2 regions of the Bacillus sp. 41-22 genome follow, and region 2 is predicted to be linked to the other one. Evidence: riboswitches for the same ligand, from Rfam matches in the RefSeq annotation. Region 2 holds a riboswitch; the other holds the start of a gene.
The links. A riboswitch is a leader RNA that binds a small molecule or an ion and turns the genes downstream of it on or off. The one in region 2 is predicted to bind cyclic di-AMP.
Positions count from the first base shown of each region.

Region 1: another riboswitch for cyclic di-AMP. It lies ahead of LCF45_RS09245 (APC family permease); the one in region 2 lies ahead of LCF45_RS03830 (SipW-dependent-type signal peptide-containing protein).

Region 1 covers NZ_CP084035.1:1,794,433-1,802,791, forward strand. The annotation lists gene LCF45_RS09220 (Nramp family divalent metal transporter) at 1-1,281, opposite strand, end outside; gene LCF45_RS09225 (oxygen-dependent tRNA uridine(34) hydroxylase TrhO) at 1,775-2,734, shown strand; gene LCF45_RS09230 (hypothetical protein) at 2,783-4,258, opposite strand; gene panE (2-dehydropantoate 2-reductase) at 4,434-5,366, shown strand; gene LCF45_RS09240 (hypothetical protein) at 5,429-5,557, opposite strand; cyclic di-AMP (ydaO/yuaA leader) riboswitch at 5,697-5,843, shown strand; gene LCF45_RS09245 (APC family permease) at 5,986-7,812, shown strand.
Region 2 covers NZ_CP084035.1:745,059-753,417, forward strand. The annotation lists gene tenI (thiazole tautomerase TenI) at 1-582, shown strand, start outside; gene thiO (glycine oxidase ThiO) at 575-1,684, shown strand; gene thiS (sulfur carrier protein ThiS) at 1,700-1,903, shown strand; gene thiG (thiazole synthase) at 1,906-2,676, shown strand; gene LCF45_RS03810 (thiazole biosynthesis adenylyltransferase ThiF) at 2,669-3,688, shown strand; gene thiD (bifunctional hydroxymethylpyrimidine kinase/phosphomethylpyrimidine kinase) at 3,704-4,516, shown strand; cyclic di-AMP (ydaO/yuaA leader) riboswitch at 4,602-4,749, shown strand; gene LCF45_RS03820 (hypothetical protein) at 4,843-5,229, shown strand; gene LCF45_RS03825 (hypothetical protein) at 5,246-5,476, shown strand; cyclic di-AMP (ydaO/yuaA leader) riboswitch at 5,739-5,884, shown strand; gene LCF45_RS03830 (SipW-dependent-type signal peptide-containing protein) at 5,979-6,083, shown strand; gene kdpF (K(+)-transporting ATPase subunit F) at 6,080-6,160, shown strand; gene kdpA (potassium-transporting ATPase subunit KdpA) at 6,180-7,847, shown strand; gene kdpB (potassium-transporting ATPase subunit KdpB) at 7,861-8,359, shown strand, end outside.

The sequences.
Region 1 (8,359 bases), 1.0 Mb from region 2:
TTGATACAGTAAGAAAATATTTAAAACGATAATAAGTGCAGCGATTAACCACGCGATAAATGTTGTAATGCGATGGTTGACGAGTGCACCCATAATCTTCTTATTACTTGTAAACATAATAAGTGGTACTAATGCAAAGGCAATACCGAAAGATAAGACAACTTGACTCATAACGAGAGCGTAAGTTGGATTTACACCTAAAGCGATAATAACGAGAGGCGGAATCATTGTTATAAATCGGCGTAAGTATAACGGAATATGCATTCGAATGAATCCTTGCATAATAATATCACCAGACATCGTACCAACAGAAGAACTAGATAAACCTGCTGATAAAAGTCCAATCCCAAATAATGCAGCCGATACAGGACCGACTAAATTACTGAACTGGTTAAAAGCAACATCAAGGTCTTCAACGTGCAAGCCGTTTTTAAAGAATAGTGCAGCTGCTACAATTAACATACTTGCATTAATTGCTCCAGCGATAACCATTGCAATAATAATATCGATGAATTCGAAGCGGAAAATCTTTTTCTTTTGTTCATCATTTGTTCCGACTACACGGCGCTGCGTTAAGGCCGAATGTAAATATATCGCGTGCGGCATTACTGTCGCACCTAAAATTCCAGCTGCTAAAAGGATGCTATCTACACCTTGGAATTTTGGAGTGAAAAGTCCTGAGAGTAGAGGGCTTAATTCCGGTTTTGCGTAAAAGACTTGGATACCAAAAGCGATAACAACGATAAAAATCATACCTGTTATGATAGCTTCTAATGGACGAAAGCCTCTGCGTTGAAATTCAAGAATAATAAATGATCCAACTGCTGTAATTAAAGCAGCTGGTAACATCGGAATTCCAAATAGTAAGTATAAGCCAAGTGCTGCCCCAATAAATTCAGCTAAATCTGTAGCCATAATAACGAGTTCCCCTTGTATCCATAAACCGATGGAAACTGGTTTGGGGAAGTTTTCGCGAGCTACTTCAGGAAGATTTCTCCCAGTAGCGATTCCTAATTTAGCTGATAAAGTTTGAATTAATACAGCCATTAAATTAGAAGCGAGTATTACCCAAAGCAATAAATACCCATATTGTGATCCAGCTGCGATATTTGTAGCGAAGTTCCCAGGATCAATATAAGCAACTGATGCGATAAAAGCAGGTCCTAAGAATGGTAACAGTCTTTTAAAGCCTTTTGTTTGTCCACTTAACGCTAAATGGGCTGATTGAACTGTTGTACTTTGAGAAGGGACTTGTTCATCTTTTGTTATATCTTTATTCATAGTAGTATTCCCCTTTGAAATCTTAACTTGATTAAAGTTTCACTTTATTTTTACTCATTATTTCAATACATTTAGATATATGATGTGGCAATTTCATTTGAACATAAAAGTTTCCTTAATGCAAATTATATGACTGTGTGCAATGAATGGTGTGACGATGCAAAAATATTTTGGGAGTTTATGGTTGTTGAATAAGGGAGAAGATAATAAATTATAGGGTTGTTTTTGAAATTTATGTGAACATACAGCCTATATTACAGCATATTAATTGATGGAAATGAAATTGTATGATATATAATATATTGGGATTACAACCTAACCGTAGTGTTTTGTTCTGTAATCTTGTTTTTATTTTTGTTAACTTATAGAAAAAATTGTAAATAGAAGAAAATAGGCTAAGTACAATTTAGTATGTATTTTCTTATTATATATGTTTTGATATGAACGTTAACTTATACATGATTTTAAAATTTAGATAGGTGGTAGAAATACATTGGCAACTACAAAACCATATAGAGTATTACTGTATTACATGTACACAACAATTGAAAACCCAGAAGAATTTGCTGAACAGCATTTAGAATTTTGTAAATCACTTGAGTTAAAAGGAAGAATTCTTGTAGCGACAGAAGGAATTAACGGAACTTGTTCTGGAACTGTTGAGCAAACAGAAAAATACGTGGAAGCGATGAATAATGATCCACGTTTTGCTGGAATCGTATTTAAAATTGATGAGGCAGATGAACATGCATTCAAGAAAATGCACGTACGTCCTCGTTCAGAGTTAGTTACACTTCGTCTAGAAGACGACATTAACCCGAAAGAAATTACTGGGAAGTATTTAGAACCAAAAGATTTTTATGAGGCAATGAAACAAGAAGATACAGTTATCATTGATGCACGAAATGATTATGAATTTGATTTAGGACACTTCAAAGGTGCGATTAAACCAGATATTGAATCATTCCGTGAATTACCAGATTGGATTAGAGAAAATAAAGAAACACTTGAGGGTAAAAAGATTTTAACGTACTGTACAGGTGGAATTCGTTGTGAGAAATTCTCAGGTTGGTTAGTTCGTGAAGGTTATGAAGATGTAAGCCAGCTTCATGGCGGAATTGTAACGTACGGAAAAGATCCAGAAGTACAAGGTGAACTTTGGGATGGTCAATGTTACGTATTTGATGAGCGTATCGCTGTACCAGTAAACCAAAAAGAACATGTTATCGTTGGTAAAGATCACTTTACAGGTGAACCTTGTGAGCGCTATGTAAACTGTGCAAACCCTGAATGTAACAAGAAAATTTTATGTTCTGAAGAAAGTGAAGCAAAACATTTACGTGCATGTTCTCATGAATGTCGTGTACACCCACGTAATCGTTATATCGTGCAACACGAATTAACAGAAGAGCAAGTAGCTGCTACATTAGAAAAAATCGAAGCAGGTAAGTAAGCATAATAGAAAACAGATGGTAGCATCGTGCTGCCATCTGTTTTTTAGTTACTTTGTACTATCCTTCTCTTTCACAGCAGAAAGTACAGTTTGTTTTACCCATGCTTTTCTTCGTTTATGTTGTACACTCCATTGGTATAAACTTTGTATACCTAAAATAAGTGAAATGACTATGCCACTAATCGCTATTAATAGAGCAAAAAATTCAAAAGGCGATGATATTTTGTTTGAATCGGTGTTTCTTAAAAGATCAATCATAGTAAACCCTAACATTTGGCCTACAACAGAGTAGAGCGTTAAAATTAATAATAAGAGGCTATCTTTTTTTGAAGCAACATTTTCTTGATATTTAAATAAACTATCGAGATTTTGTTTCGCGTTCGTGTACAGTACTTCAATGTTAAAAAGTTTTCTTAGACGAAAGAAAATATCTTCACTTTGTGATTGGGATACTAATTCTAAAGAAAAATAATTAGCTGTAAACGAATTTATTGAATAAATTAATTTCTCTATTTCATTTGTATCTTGTTCAATATTTAACTCGGCATAAGCGTTTGCCATCTTTAATAAAACAACTTTATGAAATAAATTTAATAATAAAGCGTAATAAAACTCCCCGTACATTTGACTAGCAAGTTTAGTGACTGCTTGTTCACCTTCATTTGTAATACATGTGAAAATATGTTCTTCCATAATAAAGTAACGGTTAGGAGCCCATCTTTGATAAGAATGTTTTGTTAAATAATCGTGAATATAAGGAACATTATTTGCACTAATATATGGCTTACCATCATCTGATAATCCGGAAAGACTGGAAGCTCGATATATATCGATTATATGAAGGTCTGACTCTTTGTTTATGGATAATAGAGTTTGTACATACATTCGCTGGTCTTCAAAGAAAGGGAATGTTTGAAAGTAAGAACTCCGCAATCTCTTGTTCTCAAAGAAGTCTGTTAAACCATGAAATAAATCACCGAATATAAGTTTTTCTACTTGTGAATATTTTTTTCCATCACATTCAATACAAATAGTCTCAGTCGTATCACTATTAGTTTCAAGTACACGGAAGCGAACCGCGAATTCAATCGCTTCTGATAATGTCATGTTAGGAGCGGTTTTTATTTCTGTCCGAATTGTTAAGAACCCAAGCTCATAAGGACAAAGTGTTACATCAATAGAATGTATCTTGAATGGAACGGAAATAAGGTTAGTTGTTAAATGTCCATTTAAATTAAGGTCTTTAGAATAGCGCTGTAATCCTTTTTGATGTTCTGAATGAGGAAAGAGAATTTTATTTGTAAAGGAAAGATAGTATGCTTCCATATTTTGATGTGAAACTTGAAATTTCCCGTAATATGTATTTTCATCTTCAAGATGATCGAGTCGAAAAGGTCGAAAATCATTTTTTTGTAAGAAAGGGAACATATTTTGTTCATATCCAGTTTTAAACGAAAACGGGAATATAAATTGAAATATAGCTGTTGTTACATCTTTTTCCTCGATTGTTTGTATTGCCTCCATTTACATTGTTTCCTTTCCGTATAAGCTATAGAAACAACATGCCCAATTTTTCTTGAAAATAACCTCTCTTGTTCATTAGATTAAGAATGAAAATTCAGCTTATTTAACAAGGGACATGTATAATGTTATGTATACTAAAATTAGTATAATTGTGTTAGAAAAAGGGGGATGTTGTATGCGTATTTTAGTATTAGGAGCTGGGGGCGTTGGCGGATTTTTCGGTGGCCGATTAGTAGAAAAGGGAGAAGATGTTACATTTCTCGTTCGCAGCAAAAGAAAACAGCAATTAGAAGAAAAAGGCCTTGTTATTCGTAGTGTTAATGGAGATTTTTCATTTCAACCGAAATTGGTAACGAAAGAAGATAGAACGACTCCATTTGATGTGATTTTATTTTCAACAAAAGCGTATCATTTACACGAGGCGACCATAGATTTAAAGCCGTTTGTAGGTAAAAATACTGTAATAATCCCATTGTTAAATGGTATCGCTCATTTATCACTATTACAAAAGGAATTCGGTGAAGAGAAAGTAATTGGCGGTCTATGCTTTATCGAGACGACATTAAACGATCAGGGAGAAATTGTACAAACGAGTGCTGCCAACAGACTTGTATTTGGGGAAATTAAGCCTCAAGATTCAGAGAGAATAAAGCTTATTTCTAAAACATTTGCAGATACAAAAGCTAGTTTTGTTTTAAGTGAAAATATTGTGCAAGATATGTGGCATAAATATTTATTTATCACCGCAATGTCAGGTGTGACAACATTAATGCGTGCGCCGATAGGACCGATTCGTGAGAGTGATGGAGGCCGAGAATTTATTAGGAACTTATTTGAAGAATCAGTGCAAATCATGAAATCTATGGGGGCTCCAGTTAAGGAGAATATCGCCCAGGAACATATGAAAACGATTGATAAAATTTCGTATGATATGAAGTCATCGATGCAACGGGATATGGAAAAAGGTTCGCTCATTGAAGGGAAGCATTTACAAGGATACTTATTGAAATTAGCAGAGGAAATGTCTATAGATGTGCCTTTATTAAGTGTTGTGTATCAAAATTTAAAGGTATATGAAAAAATGATTTTTACTAAAGAAATGGTATGAAAAAGAGTAAAGGATAGCAAAATATAAATGTTGCTATCCTTTTTTTGTTTCTTTTTGACAATTTATTCGTTTCTTTTCGGTTTATCTGTCGTATTTCGTTCTCTTTCACGTTTACCATATAGCTGATTAATTTCATTTGCTACTGCATCTAAATAGGAATCGGAAAAAAGTGGCTTCTTTTCTTTAGACATACGGGTCTCCTTTGTGGATTTTTAGTATTCATTATGTATATTTTTCGGTGGATTATGCGCAATCGTTTTAATTTTTTTCTTTTTTAAAATTTTTGTTTACTTTTTGAAAATAAAGGAGTATTATAATCCACAGTTTCAATTTTCTAAATCGCTGAAGCCGCATGGTGCGGGGGACCCGTTCTTATGGATTAGTACATAATCCAATGGGGTGAATCCTTGAAAAAGGTAGGGCTACTCATAGGCCCGAATCCGACAGCTAACCTCGTAAGCGTTATATTGAGAAGGAAGGTGGAGCTTGTGCGACAAAAAAAATAATGTCTACAAGTCTATTTCGTTATGGCTTGTAGACATTTTTGTTTTCTGAAGAAATAGTTTATCGCTGTAACTAGCAAAATCGTTCGTACAAAATTATTGGAGAGTGGACAGCATTGGTTTCATCTATTAAAAGATTTTTAATTGGAAGACCGTTAAAATCAACTGAGTTAGGAGAGCAAAAACTTAATAAAACGAAGGCGCTAGCCATTTTATCTTCTGACGCATTGTCATCGGTCGCATACGGACCAGAGCAAATATTAATTGCACTAGCAGGTCTTGGAGCAATAGCTTATTGGTATTCCATTCCGATAGCTGTTGGGGTATTAGTATTATTGACAGCTCTTATTTTATCTTATCGACAAATTATTTTTGCTTACCCTCATGGCGGCGGAGCATATGTTGTATCAAAAGAAAATTTAGGGATGAATCCGGGATTAATAGCTGGAGGATCTTTATTAGTCGATTACATTTTAACTGTTGCAGTAAGTGTGTCCGCAGGTACAGATGCGCTCACATCAGCTTTTCCTAGTTTACATGCACATAATGTAATCATTGCGATTATATTTGTCATATTGATTACCATCTTAAATTTAAGAGGCGTAACGGAATCAGCTTCCGTTTTAGCATATCCGGTTTATTTATTCGTTGTAGCATTATTTATATTAATTGGTGTAGGAATATATAATATTTTGACTGGTCACGTTTCACCCACGCTGCATTCGCCAATTGGAACACCAGTTGCGGGAATTAGTTTGTTCTTACTGTTACGAGCATTTGCTTCAGGAAGCTCTGCTTTAACGGGTGTTGAGGCGATATCTAACGCAATTCCAAACTTTAAAGATCCTGCACCTAACAATGCAGCGAAAACATTGCTTGCAATGGGTGCATTACTTGCAGTTTTATTTTCTGGAATTGTCTTTTTAGCTTATTATTACGGAATTAATCCAAGTAAGGAAGTAACAGTCGTTTCACAAATTGCTGAACAAACTTTTGGACGTAATTTCATGTACTATTTCATACAAGGTACAACAGCTTTAATATTAATTCTTGCGGCTAACACAGGTTATTCTGCATTTCCACTATTAGCGGTTAATCTTGCAAAAGATAAGTTCATACCGAGAATGTTTACGATTAGAGGAGACCGCCTAGGTTATTCAAACGGTATTATTATACTTGGGATTTCTTCGATTATTTTAATTGTAGCTTTTCAGGGGAAAACAGAACACTTGATTCCGCTATATGCAGTAGGGGTATTTATTCCGTTTACACTTTCTCAAACTGGAATGGTACTAAAATGGCTTCGTGAAAAGCCTGAAGGATGGGCTTTAAGATTAACGGTTAATTTAATTGGTGCAGTCATTAGTTTTATCGTTATGAGCATGTTCTTTTTAACTAAGTTCGCACAAGTTTGGTCAATCCTTATTTTCTTACCTTTTATTATCTTCTTGTTCCATCGAATTAAGAAGCATTATGATGCAGTGGGCGATCAATTAAGTTTAAAAACTTGTGAACCACTTGTTCCGATTGAAGGGAATGTAATTGTCGTTCCTGTAGCTGGTATGACTCATGTAGTAGAAAATTCATTGAACTATGCTAAGGCTCTTTCTGCAGATCAAGTTATCGCTGTATATGTTGCTTTTGACAGAGAAGAGGAAAAGAAATTTGAAGAGAAATGGGAGAAGTGGCAACCTGAAGTAAGGCTTGTTACATTACATTCTCATTATAGAAGCATTATTCAGCCGCTTACAAAATTTATTGACACAGTGCAATATAAAGCGAGTGAATCAAATTACCGAGTTACGGTCGTTATACCACAGTTTATTCCGAAAAAAGGTTGGCATAACATTCTTCATAATCAGTCTAGTTTACTCATTCGTGCGTATTTACTCTATAAAAGAAATGTTGTTATTACGACAGTTCCATATCATTTGAAAAAGTAATAAGATTTTTTAAGGATAGCTTCACGAAAGTGAAGCTATCCTTTTTGTGTATATGCTATGCATAATTGCATATAGGTCTTAAAATTATATTACTATAATATAATCTCTTATGAGTAAACAGTGTTTTTTGTTGTGATATATGGATATTTTAATGGAGGAAGTTAAGTGGATTTTATTTTGGAATAAGGACATGAGGTCTTGAAAATAAAGGGAATTAAAATACTTCTTTACGATAGATGAATAGCTGTGTTTAAATGACCTTACAGTACAAAACTTTAATAAAAACAAAACTTAATTTCATATTCACGTGCGTTATTTATCTTAAAATGAATAATATTTTCATGTAATATATTCACTGTGTGAATATGGAAATTGCGATGAAACAGAAATTTTATACAATGTTATTCATACTAAGCACATGTGAAAAGTTATGAAATGTTTTATAACAATAAGTAAGTACTGTAGAAATAAAGTTTGAGAGAGGTGTTTCGTACATGACTCACGGTGAGAACGTTCTCTATTTTTAACCATCTCAAATAATGTGCAA
Region 2 (8,359 bases):
CCATTCGAAGAGTTAGTGAATGTAGCGATGCAAATTGAGAGTGAGATCGATTATTTGCATATTCGTGAGCGTGAGAAAAGTACGAAGGAATTGTATGAAGGTGTGGAAAGTCTTTTGGGGAAAGGCTTTCCAGCATCGAAGATAGTGATAAATGATCGAATTGATATTGCTATTCTATTAAATATTCCGCGTGTTCAGCTAGGATATCGAAGCGCAGATGTAAGGTTAGTAAAAGAAAAGTTTTCTTATTTGCATGTCGGTTATTCAGTACATTCGCTAGATGAAGCGATAGTAGCATTTAAAAATGGAGCAGATTCACTCGTTTATGGTCATGTATTTCCGACAGATTGTAAAAAAGGTGTGCCAGCGAGAGGATTAGAAGAAATTGCTCATATGGCAAGTTGTTTATCCATACCAATAACTGCAATTGGTGGGATTACCCCTGAAAATACAGGTGATGTTCTTGCAAATGGTGTAAGTGGCATTGCTGTTATGTCCGGGATTATAAGCAGTAGTAATCCGTATAGCAAGGCGAAATCTTATAAGGAATCAATAAGAAAGTGGGCGGAAAAACATGTGTAAGAAGTATGATGTAGCGATTATTGGCGGAGGTGTAATTGGTAGTTCAGTTGCACACTTTCTAGCAGAAAGAGGGCATAAAGTAGCGATTGTAGAGAAGCAAAGAATCGCATCTGAAGCTTCGAAAGCAGCTGCTGGTTTGCTCGGTGTTCAGGCAGAATGGGATGCATATGATCCGTTGTTTGAGCTTGCTAGAGAAAGCCGTGCTATATTTCCACAACTTGCAGCAGTTTTACGTGAAAAAACAGGCATCGATATTGGGTATGAAGAAAAGGGCATTTATCGCATCGCTCAAAATGAAGATGAGAAGAAAAGAATTCTTCATATTATGGATTGGCAGCAGAAAACAGGTGAAGATTCCCGATTTCTAACGGGGGACCATTTACGGGAAAAAGAGCCGTTTCTTTCCGAGTCAATTATAGGGGCGGTGTATTATCCGAAAGATGGTCAAGTTATTGCACCAGAGCTTACGAAAGCATTCGCACATTCTGCAGCAATTTCCGGAGCTGATATATATGAACAAACAGAAGTGTTTGATATTCGTATTGAAAATAATAAAGTGACTGGAATTGTGACAAGCGAAGGTGTAATCACATGTGAAAAAGTCGTTATCGCCGGAGGATCATGGAGTACGAAATTGCTACATTATTTTCAGAGTGATTGGGGTACATATCCTGTTAAGGGGGAGGTTGTTGCAGTAAGAAGCAGGAAACCTCTGTTGAAAGCTCCTATTTTCCAGGAGAGGTTTTATATTACGCCGAAGCGCGGTGGCCGTTATGTGATTGGGGCAACGATGAAGCCTCATACATTTAATAAATCTGTACAACCAGAAAGTATTACTTCCATATTAGAGCGTGCGTATACAATATTGCCTGCTTTAAAAGAAGCAGAATGGGAAAGTACGTGGGCTGGGTTAAGACCGCAGTCTAATCATGAAGCTCCTTATATGGGAGAGCATGAAGAAATAAAAGGTTTATATGCTTGTACTGGACATTATCGAAACGGCATTTTATTAAGTCCTGTTTCTGGTCAGTATATGGCTGATTTAATAGAAGGAAAGCAGGAGAATCACTTGCTAGATTCATTGCTTTCTAAAACGGTTTAGAAAGGGGATGGAAGTTTGAATTTAAAAATTAATGGTAACCAAATTGAAGTACCAGAGAGTGTGAAAACAGTAGCTGGGCTACTTACACATTTAGAGTTAGATAACAGAATTGTTGTAGTAGAACGTAATAAAGATATTTTACAAAAAGATGATCATAACGATACATCTGTTTTTGATGGGGACCAAATTGAGATTGTAACTTTCGTAGGAGGCGGTTGATTATGTTAAACATTGGACAATTTTCATTTCATTCTAGACTTTTATTAGGAACAGGGAAATTCCCTGATTTTGATGTGCAGCAAAAGGCAATTGATGTTTCTGAGGCTGAGATTTTAACATTCGCAGTACGTCGTATGGATATATTCGATGCGAAGCAGCCTAATTTATTAGAGAAACTTGATGTGAAAAAATATACGTTATTACCGAATACAGCAGGAGCAAAAAATGCTGAAGAAGCTGTTCGTATTGCAAAATTAGCAAAAGCGTCTGGACTTTGTGACATGATAAAAGTAGAAGTTATTGGTGATGATAGAACGTTATTACCTGATCCAGTAGAAACGTTAAAGGCATCTGAAATGTTACTAGAAGAAGGATTTATCGTTCTACCATACACATCTGATGATGTTGTATTAGCTCGTAAATTACAAGAACTTGGTGTACACGCGATTATGCCAGGAGCATCACCGATTGGTTCAGGGCTTGGTATTGTAAATCCATTAAATTTAAGTTTCATTATTGAACAAGCGACAGTACCAGTTATCGTTGACGCTGGTATTGGTAGTCCAGCTGATGCAGCATTTGCAATGGAATTAGGAGCAGATGGTGTGTTATTAAATACTGCAGTATCTGGAGCGAACGATCCTATTAAAATGGCATATGCAATGAAATTAGGTATTGAGGCAGGACGATTAGGGTTTGAAGCAGGTCGTATTGCACGTAAACGTTGTGCAACAGCAAGTAGTCCTTTAGAAGGAATGAGCGTAGTTGAATAATCGATATTCTCGCCAAGAGCTATTTTCTCCAATTGGGGAAGAAGGGCAACAAAAGATAAGGACAAAGCATGTACTTATTATCGGTGCAGGCGCATTAGGTAGTGCAAACGCAGAGATGTTTGTAAGAGCAGGCGTTGGTCAAGTAACAATTGTTGACCGTGATTATGTCGATTGGAGTAATTTGCAAAGACAACAATTGTATGCAGAGAGTGATGTAGAGAATAATCTTCCGAAGGCTGTAGCGGCAAAAAAACGTCTAGAAGAGGTTAATAGTGAAGTAAGAGTAGAAGCTCTCGTTCAGGATGTAACGGCTGAAGAGTTGGAAGAACTCGTTACAAATGTTGATGTAATCATCGATGCGACTGACAATTTCGAAACACGTTTCATTGTGAATGATATATCGCAAAAATATTCTATTCCATGGGTTTATGGGGCATGTGTAGGGAGTTACGGTCTTTCTTATACTATTCTTCCAGGAAAAACGCCATGTTTATCTTGTTTATTACAATCGATTCCGCTTGGGGGAGCGACATGTGATACAGCGGGGATTATATCGCCTGCTGTGTCTCTTGTCGTTTCTCATCAAGTAACGGAAACACTTAAACTGTTAGTAGAAGATTATGACTCGCTTCGAGATGGGCTTGTATCATTTGATGTATGGAAAAATGAATATTCATGTATGAATGTGCGAAAGCTTCGTAAACATAATTGTCTATCGTGTGGTGAACAGGCAGTATATCCATATTTAAATAAGGAAAACACTTCAAAAACAGCAGTGTTATGCGGGAGAAATACAGTTCAAATTAGACCACCTCATAAAGAGGAAATGGATTTTGAACAATATAAAAAATTGCTGAATGATCGCGTGAATGATTTGAATGTAAATCCATATTTATTATCATTTTCGGTTGAAGAAAAGAGATTAGTTGCTTTTAAAGATGGCCGTGTACTTGTACATGGCACGAAAGATATAAGCGAAGCGAAAACAATTTATCATCGCTATTTTGGGTAGAAAAGGATGAGTGGGATGAAAGTGAATAAAGCTTTAACAATTGCAGGGTCTGATAGCGGAGGCGGCGCTGGGATTCAGGCGGATTTAAAAACATTCCAAGAGCTTGGTGTGTATGGAATGACGGCTATTACAGCAATTACTGCTCAAAATACGCTTGGCGTTCAAGGGGTATATCCTGTTTCTTTAGAAGGGATTACGGAGCAGCTGAATTCAATTGGTACGGATTTAACGCCAGATGCTGTGAAACTGGGAATGTTATTTAGTAGTGAAATTATTCAAATTGTGGCAGAGCATATTAAGAAATTTGGCTGGAATAATATTGTGCTAGATCCTGTTATGATTGCTAAAGGCGGTGCGTCATTATTACAACAAGAAGCAGTACAAGCATTAAAAGAATATTTATTGCCAGTAGCAACTGTTGTCACACCGAATGTTCCTGAAGCAGAAGTGTTAACTGGAATGGAGATTCATAATGTAGAAGATAGTAAGGAAGCTGCAAAAGTATTGCATGAATTAGGGGCTAAATATGTGCTTATGAAGGGCGGACATGCAGAATATCAAGGTAATGAAGTAATTGATTTACTCTTTGATGGTGAGCAGTTTATTGAATTTAGAAGTGAACGAATTCCTTCGAAGCAAACGCACGGAAGTGGGTGTACATTTGCTTCAGCGGTTACAGCAGGACTTGCGAAAGGCTACTTGATGGAAGAGGCAGTTCAAGAAGCAAAACGATTTATTAGTATAGCAATTGAAGAGCCATTGAATATTGGAAGTGGTCATGGGCCGACGAATCATTTTGCATATAAATTGAATAAGACGCATGTATAAAGATACGAGAAGCCAGTTTGTTAACTGGCTTTTTTTGTGTTTACTTTTTCCAAATACAGGAGTAATATATCAGCCAGAATACATTTTTTGTAATACGCTGAGTCCAAATGTATGGAGCGGAGGAACCAATTTGTGCGTCGTCACTAGGGGTGAATCTTTCAATGTTGAAAGTAGGGCTACTCTCAAAGTCCGAATCCGACAGCTAACTTCGTAAGCGTCTTGAGAGAGGACGGTGCCATGATGGATACATCACTTCATCGGTCTGATTAGTATAGGAGAATATCAATCTATGTTTGAGTTCTTTTATGCTAAGGAGGATGAGGTACATGGAACTAACACTTATTTGTGTTGGAGAAAAAAACAAGGTAAAGAGTTTAAGAGAGCTAGTAGCATTTCAGCATGAGTTAATTATTTTTACAGCCAATGAAGAGATAGCGGCTGAAGTTAGAGAGTATGGGTTTGAATCAGCTTATAGCTGTAATAAGGAGAAGGATTTTACTAGTATTTGCACACGTATTAAGAAGGTGATTTTACTAGGGGATGAGCTTCCGATAGTTAGTTTCTTCACAGAACACATTCGTTTTTCTTTTCAAGCGCCTATTACTGTTGTTACAAAGAATAAACGCTATCCGGCCAGGCTCTATGAAACAATTGGAGCTAAATTTGTAGTGTTTACGAACTGTGATAATATTTCTTTTTTATTTTTTGAATAAGGTGGGGGAAATGAAGATGAAAGTGTTGTTACTAGGAGATATAGCGAATCGTTGGGCGATATCGGTAGAGAGAGTTCACGAATTGGTAGTGCTCGATCCTCTTTTTCCAGGTCCATATATTATATTACCATCAAAAGATGTTTTGTATTTAGAGGCGGATATTACCGAATATGAGCAGTTACATGCGGAATTATCACAAGTTTATATTCGAGGGAGAAATTTGCGTGCTTTTTTGCGTGGAGAATAAAGGTTGAATGAAAAAAGAGCGAATGCTGAGTGCAACAAGCTATGCACTTCATGTAATTCGCTCTTTTTATTTCGTATTTAAAAGATCATTTCTGTGAAAAAGAAAGGAAAGACGAGAAAACAGATGAAAAAATATTAATAACAACTAATGTAAACGCTTAAATAGATGGATATTTTCTTATTTTCAGTAATTTACCCCTTTACAAGTTAAATTTAGAGGAGTATATTTACTCTCATAAATCATTCATAAAATTTCCAAAAAAAACCTAAAATCGCTGAGTTCCAGAAATGGAGCGGGGGAACCAATTTTGTGCATTGTCACTTGGGGTGAATCTTTCAATTTTGAAAGTAGGGCTACTCTTTAGGCCCGAATCCGACAGCTAACCTCGTAAGCGTTTAGAGAGGAGGTTTACTTTGTGTTGTTCGTTTCGAACACTAAGTAGAGCTTAGTGTTCTTTTTTTGATAACTAGATGGTAAAAATTAACAAAAGTGAGGGGTAGTTATGTTAGATGTTGTAATGATCGGTATTTTTGTTGGGTTAGTCGCATCGATGGCAAGTCTTGCAAGTTGGTCAGATAAAGTTGTGAAAGAAGGGAAGCAATCATGATGATTGCCTTATCGGTTATTGTTGCAGCGATTACGGTGTACTTAGTATACGCATTATTAAATCCAGAAAAGTTTTAATTAGGGGGAATCATTCATTATGATTTGGGTTGCAGTCGTTATTACAATGCTCTTGTTTATTTTAGTAGCAAAGCCAACGGGGATTTATTTAGAGAAAGCCTTTCAAGGTAGCAAGAAGCTAGATAAAGTATTCGGGCCTTTTGAGAAACTTATTTTTAAAATTACAGGTGTAAAAGGATACAATCAAACGTGGAAACAGTATGCATTATCATTAGTTCTACTCAATGGATTTATGATTGTCGTCGTATATTTCATTTTCAGATTACAAGGTGTATTGCCATTAAATCCAGCGCATATTGAAGGGATGGAGCCTACGCTCGCTTTTAATACAGCGATTAGTTTTATGGCTGATACAAACTTACAACATTACAGCGGTGAAAATGGTTTATCTTATTTATCACAATTAATCGGGATTACATTTTTAATGTTTGCGGCACCAGCAACGACGTTAGCCATCGTTATGGCATTTATAAGAGGGCTCGCTGGAAAAGAACTTGGTAACTTTTTCGTTGATTTTACGAGAGCGTTAACGAGAGTTTTTCTTCCTATCGCATTTATTGCGGCGTTAGTCTTTGTCGCACTTGGTGTACCACAAACGTTAGATGGGGCGGTTACAGCACAAACAATTGATGGTGCGAAGCAAAGTATTTTACGTGGTCCAGTTGCATCATTCGTTTCCATTAAGGAACTTGGAAATAACGGCGGAGGATTTTTCGGAGCAAACTCTACACATCCTTTCGAAAATCCAGGGCAAATGAGTAATATTTTGCAAATGATGCTTATGATGTTATTGCCAACAGCACTTCCATTTACGTACGGAAGAATGGTAGGAAATAAAAAACAAGGACGTATCCTTTTCGTTTCACTATTTATGGTGTTTTTACTCGGATTTATAACGATTACTACATCTGAATTAAATGGTAATCCGGCATTAAATGGAATGGGTATCGAACATGTACAAGGAAGTACAGAAGGAAAAGAAGTGCGATTTGGAACAGTATTTTCTTCACTATACGCAACAGTAACGACAGCTGCTGAAACAGGGGCCGTTAATACGATGCATGATACGTTAACACCAATTGGCGGATTAGTACCACTCGTAAATATGATGTTGAATACAGTATACGGTGGTGTTGGAGCGGGCTTTATTAATATTATTATGTATGCAATTATTGCAGTCTTTATATCTGGATTAATGGTCGGAAGGACACCAGAGTTTTTAGGTAAAAAGATTGAAGGTAAGGAAATGAAATTAATTGCAGTAACGATTCTATTTCATCCATTACTTATTTTAGGATTTTCAGCATTAGCTCTTTCAACAAGTTTAGGAACGGATGCGATTTCTCACTCCGGTTTTCACGGTTTAACGCAAGTTGTATATGAATACACATCGTCAGCTGCGAATAACGGATCTGGATTTGAAGGATTAGCAGATAATACACCGTTTTGGAATATTACGACTGGTTTAGTTATGTTTTTAGGACGTTATTTCAGTTTAATTACGATGCTAGCTGTGGCAGCTTCATTGAAAGAGAAGACGGTAGTACCAGAAACAGTCGGAACGTTCCGTACGGATAATGGTTTATTTGGAGGAATCTTTATTGGAACGATTGTAATTGTTGGTGCGTTAACATTTTTCCCGATGTTAGTACTCGGCCCAATTGCAGAATTTCTTATATTGAAGTAATGGAGGGTAAATGATGAGACCGGTAGTAGTAAAAGAAAAACAAGTAAATCAGTCACAAATACATGCTGTAGAAGATGAAGTTAGACAAGCGAAAACGATGGATCGTGATATCGTGACACATGCGATGAAACAATCCTTTGCGAAATTGAACCCGAAAGTAATGATAAAGAATCCGATTATGTTTGTTGTGGAAATTGGATTTATCATTACGTTAATTTTATCCTTTCTTCCAAGTATTTCTAGTAGTGTACCAGGATGGTTTAATATAACAGTTTCTCTTATTCTATTATTTACAGTTTTATTTGCTAACTTTGCAGAAGCGTTGGCTGAAGGTCGTGGTAAAGCGCAAGCCGATTCTTTAAAACAATCGAAGAAAGATGTGTTTGCAAACGTTGTAAAAGAAAATGGAGACATTGTTCAAGTTTCAGCAACTGATCTGAGAAAAGGTGACGTTGTTATTGTAAAACAAGGAGAAATGATTCCGAATGATGGTGAAGTAATTAAAGGATTAG